Linked DNA regions of Pigmentiphaga sp. H8. The protein of the gene in region 2 binds, or shares a complex with, the protein of the main gene of each other region. Links are inferred from orthologs where the notes say so. Each region holds a gene or a part of one and is shown on either strand. Other genes may lie near its edges.

Region 1 (3,098 bases), 1.0 Mb from region 2 along the record:
TGGAAGGCAGCGTGCTCGACCTGCCGCGCATCCTCATCAACGGCGGCCGCCGGGGGTATCTCGTGGGGATGGCCCCCGGCGAACTGGTCCGCCTGTTGAAGGCCGTTCCCGTCGCCGCGGCGCTATGACGCAAGCGTGCGCGGCGGATTTCGTGCGCTTGCAGCGGGACAGTGTCCTGCCCAACCGGTAGAATCGCCGCCTGTCATGCCATCGTCACCGTGACGTGGCCACATAGGCCCAAGGGTTCCCCATCCATGATCACCGTCGCCGCCGCCGTCATCGCCTATCTGATCGGTTCCATTTCGTTCGCCGTGGTCGTGAGCCGGGTGATGGGGCTCGACGATCCGCGCTCCTACGGCTCGGGCAATCCGGGCGCCACCAACGTGCTGCGCTCGGGCAGCAAGGCCGCCGCGATCCTGACGCTGATCGGCGACGCCTTCAAGGGCTGGGTGGCGGTGTGGCTGGCCCAGGTCTACGCGTATCGGCTCGGCTTGGGCGAAACCACGATCGCGGTGGTGGCGCTGGCGGTATTCCTGGGCCACCTGTACCCGGTGTTCTTCCGGTTCAAGGGCGGCAAGGGCGTGGCGACCGCGCTGGGCGTGCTGCTGGGCCTGCAGCCCTGGCTGGGCGTGGCCACGCTGGCGACCTGGCTGATCGTGGCGCTGTTCTTCCGTTATTCGTCGCTGGCGGCGATCGTCGCGGCCGTCTTCGCGCCCATCTACTACGTGTTCGGCCACGGCGTGGCCTGGACCGCCGATTCCCGGATCGGCACCGCCATCGGCCTGATGGCGCTGATGCTGCTCTACCGCCATCGGCAGAACATCTCCAAGCTGATGGCCGGCAAGGAAAGCAAGCTCGGAGGGAAGGGGTCCCCCCCTACGCGCTGAGGGGAAGCCCACCCCCTACGCCCTTCGGGCGCCCCCTCAAGGGGGCGGCGCTGGCGGACCGGCAAAGCCGGATCCGCGGCGCCCAGGATCAAAGCAAGTACGCGGTGCTCTGCATCGATATATCCCCACGCAGACCCAGGATGCGGTGGATCCGGCTCCGCCGGTCCACCCGCATCGCCCCCTGGGGGGCGCGCGTCAGCGCGTAGGGGGGGGCTCCAATGGCCACCGGGGTTGGACCGTGAAGCTCATGTGGCGCTCGGTGGGGTTGGCCAGGCCGGCTTGCAGGCGCAGGGCGCCGGCGAAGGCGATCATGGCGCCGTTGTCGGTGCACAGTTCCAGCGGCGGAAAGAAGACCTGGGCGCGCAGGCGCGCGAGGTGGGTGGCCAGGCGTTCGCGCAGCAGCCGGTTGGCGCCCACGCCGCCGGCGACGACCAGGCGCTTCAGGCCGGTGGCCTCGAGGGCCTTGGCGGCCTTGGCGACCAGTACCGAAACGATGGCATCCTGCGTGGCCGCGGCCAGGTCGGCGCGGGCTTGCGCGTCGTCGGCGTCCAGGGTTTTCATGCGGGTCAGCACGGCGGTCTTCAGGCCGCTGAAGCTGAAATCCAGATCGGGGCTGTGCAGTTTGGGGCGGGGCAGGTCGAAGCGGTCGGCGCGGCCGGATTCGGCCAGCCGGGACAGCGCCGGTCCGCCGGGGTAGCCCAGGCCCAGCAGCTTCGCGGTCTTGTCGAAAGCCTCGCCGGCAGCATCGTCCAGGGTCTCGCCCAGCAATTCGTAGCGTCCCACGCCGTCCACCCGCATGAGCTGGGTGTGCCCGCCGGAGACCAGCAGCGCGACGAAAGGGAATTCGGGCCGGGGCGTCGCCAGCAGCGGCGACAGCAGGTGTCCTTCCAGGTGATGGATGGCGATGGAGGGCAGGTCGCGGGCCCAGGCGATGGCTTGCGCCACGCTGGCGCCCACCAGCAGCGCGCCGGCCAGGCCCGGCCCGGCGGTGTAGGCGACCGCGTCGACGTCGTCCAGGGTCAGGCCGGCATCGTTCAGGGCCTGCTGCGTCAGGGGCAGCACCCGCCGCACGTGGTCGCGGGAGGCCAGCTCCGGCACCACGCCGCCGTAGGCCTGGTGCATCTCGACCTGCGAATACAGCGCGTGGGAGATCAGGCCGCGTTCGGCGCTGACGACGGCGACGCCGGTTTCGTCGCAGGAGCTTTCGAAGCCGAGGACAATCATTGAAAAATGCGCGCGGACGCGATTATGATCAGAGTTAACCCTAGCGGCAGTGTAGCACCCGGGCTGCGGAAGGGTTGGCAATATGGAAAAGGATCTGCTATATTGGCAGGCTTGATCAACCCCTAGCAACCCCGAGGCAATCGTTACATGCCGACAATTCGCGTTAAAGAAAATGAGCCGTTTGAGGTCGCCCTGCGTCGTTTCAAGCGCACCATTGAAAAGACTGGCTTGCTGACCGAACTGCGCTCGCGCGAGTTTTACGAAAAGCCCACGGCCGAACGCAAGCGCAAGCATGCCGCTGCCGTCAAGCGCCACTACAAGCGCATCCGCAGCCAGCAGCTGCCCAAGCGCCTGTACTGATTGCTGCCGCGCCCTTGGCGCGACGAAGCTTTCCGGTAGTTTCGCAAAGTTGTTGTCAGAGCCGCTACGGCACCAGCCGGGCGGCTTTTGGCGTTTTTGCCGTTATCCTCTGTCCTGGCTCGCGCCTGTCGTGGCGCCCGGCTTCTCTCTTATCGCGGAATCCCTCCATGAGCGCAGATACCCTCAAAGCCCGCCTGTCCGATGAAATCAAGAGCGCGATGCGCGCCAAGGCGGCCGAGCGCCTCGGAACGTTGAGGCTGCTGTCGGCCGCGGTCAAACAAAAGGAAGTCGACGAGCGCCGCGAGCTGGCGGATGCCGACATCGTCGCCATCGTCGAGAAGCAGGTGAAGCAGCGCCGCGAGTCGATCGCCTCGTTTGAACAGGCCGGCCGGACCGAGTCGGCCGAGCAGGAGCGCGCGGAAATGGCGGTCCTGCAGGAGTTCCTGCCGCAGGCCGCTCCCCAGGAAGAGATCGACGCGGTGGTCGCTGCCGCCGTGGCCGAGGTTTCGGCGCAGGGCGTCACCGGTGGCGCGGCCATGGGCAAGGTGATGGGGCTGGTCAAGCCCAAGCTGGCCGGGCGCGCGGACATGGCCGAAGTGTCCAAGCTGATCAAGGCCCGCCTGGGTT
Region 2 (2,974 bases):
CCGAACGTAACCGATTCATTGTCCTGGCTGGGCGCGCCGGGATGCTCTTCCGGACCCCGGCGGCGCAGCACCGCGTTGACGCGCGCCAGCAGTTCGCGGGGATTGAAGGGCTTGGGCAGGTAGTCGTCCGCGCCCATCTCCAGCCCGACGATGCGGTCGACATCCTCGGCCTTGGCCGTCAGCATGATGATGGGCGTGCTGTCGCGGGCGCCGCGCAGGCGGCGGCAGATCGACAGGCCGTCCTCTCCCGGCAACATCAGGTCGAGCACGAGCAGGTCGAAACGCTCTCGCTGCCAGAGCTTGTTCATGGTCTGGGCGTTTTCCGCGACCCAGACGGAGAAGCCCTGTTCGGCAAGGTAGCGGCGCAGCAGATCGCGCAGCCGCACGTCGTCGTCGACGACGAGGATTTTCTTGGGGGCGTTGGCTAGTGACATGGCGCGAATGTAACGGAGGAGTTTGTATCAATCCAGGGAGGGACATTGGTTGTTACATAAATGCCCGTTTGGTCACGCAGGCATCTATGACGCTGTCATGGGTACATCGTATGATTGAAACGTGAACAAAGTATTCGACTCCACTCGTACGGCAGGCTCCAGCGCGGCGATCATGCTGGGTGGGCTGTTCGTGATGATAACGGTATTGGCTGGTGGCGCGGCGATCGGCCAGGTCCGCGACCCCCGCGCAGCGCTGCCCCGTGCCGACGCGGTACGCCCCGTCGACCCCGCCTCCGGCGGATTCGCCGGCCAGGTCGAAAGCGCGGTTTCACGGGCCGACGAGCAGGTCGATGCGGCGCGCGCGGCCAACGTGCCCCCGGCGGGACAGTCCGGCGTCGTGCGCGCCTCCATGGATCCCTGGGCAGGTCCGGTCAGCCAGGACGAACGGCGGGTCGGGCCGCGCAAGCTGTCTTCCGAGGAAAGGGTGCTGTTGCGGCAGGAAATCCGCCGTGCCAGCGAAGAAGTGTACGAACCCTATCGCAAGCACAAGCACTGAAAACCGGGTGCAGATCCCGGTATTTCCCCTCATCTGGTCTTACAATTGCAGCCCATGTCGCTGCATATCCTTTCCCTGGAAACTTCCTCCGCCTGGTGCGGCGTGGCCTTGTTGCGCGCCGCGGATGCCGGTGCCGTCGACCTTCTCGTGCGCGAGCACCAGGGCGTGCAGGAGCACTCGGCCCGGCTGCTGCCCATGGTGCAGGAGGTGCTGGACGAGGCCGGCATCGCCCGGACGCAGCTCGATGCCATCGCCTTCGGGCAGGGGCCCGGGGGATTCACCGGGCTGCGGGTCGCCTGCGGGGTGGCGCAGGGTCTGGGGTTCGCCCTGGGCCGGCCGGTGATACCCGTGGTGTCGCATGCCGCCGTGGCGCAGCAGGTCCGGGATCCCGGCCAGCGGCCGCTGGTGGTGGCCATGGATGCGCGCATGCAGGAAATCTATCTGGCGGTCTACCGCCGCGAATCGGCCGACCGGCTGGCCTGCCTGATCGAACCGCAACTGATGGCGGGCGACGGGCTCGAGGCCTGGCTGCGCGGGCGCCTGGCGGCCCTGGGCGCGCAGGCGCCCTGGCTGTGCGGCGACGCGGCGGCCGCCTATCCGGAAGTCTTCGCCGGCTTCGGCCCGGACGAGCGGGCGGACGTTGCCCGGCCCACCGCCGCCGCGGTCGCCCGACTGGCGCATGGCGCCTACCTGCGCGGCGAAACCGTCGCGCCGGAGCTGGCCGCGCCCTTGTACGTGCGGGACAAGGTGGCTTTCACCACCGCGGAAAGGCAAGCCGGGGCGGGGGGCAATCCCCGTGTCGCCACATCGGGAGCGCAATCATGAACGCGGTGCAGGGCCGGGCATCGATCGACGCGGCGAGCATCCTGGCGGGCTGGGGGCAGGCCTGCCGTCCCATGACGGAACAGGATCTGGACCAGGTGGACGCGGTCGAGCGCCAGATCTATTCCTTTCCCTGGACGCGCGGCAATTTCGCCGATTCGCTGCGCTCGGGCTACGACGCCTGGGTGGTGCGCGACGGCGAACGCCTGCTGGGCTATTGCATCGTGATGGTGGCGCTGGACGAGGCGCACCTGTTGAACATCAGCGTGGCGCCGCAGGCGCAGGGCCTGGGGCTGGGCCGGCGGTTGCTGGCCTGGGTCGAGCAGTGCGCCGCCGCGCGCCAGGCGCACAGCCTGCTGCTGGAGGTGCGGCCCTCGAACCTGGTGGCCAAGGGCTTGTACGAACGCTCGGGCTACGAACGCATCGGCTTGCGCCGCGGCTACTACCCGTCGCTGCGCGGGCGGGAAGACGCGATCGTCATGCGCAAGGCGCTGGCAGTCCATCCCATTCCCGGAGGTTTCCATGGCGACTGAGCGCAACGGCGCCGATGGCATGAGCGCGGTCCGGCGCGCCTGGCTGCGCGAGCTGGGCGTGGAGCGGCTGTGGAACCTGCCCGGCGCTGCCGCGCCGGCGGCCGCACCCGAGCTTGCGCCGGCGGCGGAGGTGCCCGTGGCACCTCCGCAGAGTCCGGTGCGGGAATCCGTGGCGACCGTCCCCGCCGTCGAGCCCGAGAGGGCCGAACCCGTGGCCCTCGTGCAGGAAATTCCCATGCAGGAGCTCCCGGCGCCGGCCGCCATGCCCGCCGATCCCGAGCAGGCCTGGGCCGCGTTGCAGGACGAGGTGCGCGACTGCGTGGCCTGTGGCCTGTGCAAGGGGCGCACGCAAACCGTGTTCGGCACCGGCTCGCCCAAGGCGCGCTGGCTGCTGGTGGGCGAGGCGCCGGGCGAACAGGAAGACAAGCAGGGCGCGCCTTTCGTGGGGCGCTCGGGCAAACTGCTCGACAGCATGCTGGCCTCCATCGCGCGCTCGCGCCAGCACGATGTATTCATCGCCAACGTCATCAAATGCCGTCCGCCCGGCAACCGCGACCCGCTGCCCGAGGAAGTGGCGCGCTGCAGTCCCTACCTGATGCGGCAGATCTCGTTCATCAACCCGGAAATGA

What was found.
Region 1: the proteins of tsaB (region 2) and tsaD are in contact, whole or in part, in a solved structure (PDB 4WQ4), measured with the Escherichia coli proteins. The link is inferred for Pigmentiphaga sp. H8 from one-to-one orthologs.

What each region holds. Positions count from the first base shown.
Region 1 is NZ_CP033966.1:4,175,897-4,178,994, reverse strand. What follows is about bases 98-3,012. They hold tsaD (tRNA (adenosine(37)-N6)-threonylcarbamoyltransferase complex transferase subunit TsaD), read right to left. Parts: upstream 2,112-3,012; coding sequence 1,083-2,111; downstream 98-1,082. Other genes in these bases: EGT29_RS19735 (GatB/YqeY domain-containing protein), read left to right, coding at 2,639-3,012; rpsU (30S ribosomal protein S21), read left to right, coding at 2,259-2,471; plsY (glycerol-3-phosphate 1-O-acyltransferase PlsY), read left to right, coding at 255-887; ybaK (Cys-tRNA(Pro) deacylase), read left to right, coding at 98-128. Outside these bases: more of ybaK, read left to right, coding at 1-97; more of EGT29_RS19735, read left to right, coding at 3,013-3,098.
Region 2 is NZ_CP033966.1:3,146,127-3,149,100, reverse strand. What follows is about bases 139-2,929. They hold tsaB (tRNA (adenosine(37)-N6)-threonylcarbamoyltransferase complex dimerization subunit type 1 TsaB), read left to right. Parts: upstream 139-1,044; coding sequence 1,045-1,815; downstream 1,816-2,929. Other genes in these bases: EGT29_RS14930 (uracil-DNA glycosylase), read left to right, coding at 2,335-2,929; rimI (ribosomal protein S18-alanine N-acetyltransferase), read left to right, coding at 1,812-2,345; EGT29_RS14945 (hypothetical protein), read left to right, coding at 556-990; ompR (two-component system response regulator OmpR), read right to left, coding at 139-434. In the rest of the region: more of ompR, read right to left, coding at 1-138; more of EGT29_RS14930, read left to right, coding at 2,930-2,974. UniProt on the Escherichia coli protein: Required for the formation of a threonylcarbamoyl group on adenosine at position 37 (t(6)A37) in tRNAs that read codons beginning with adenine.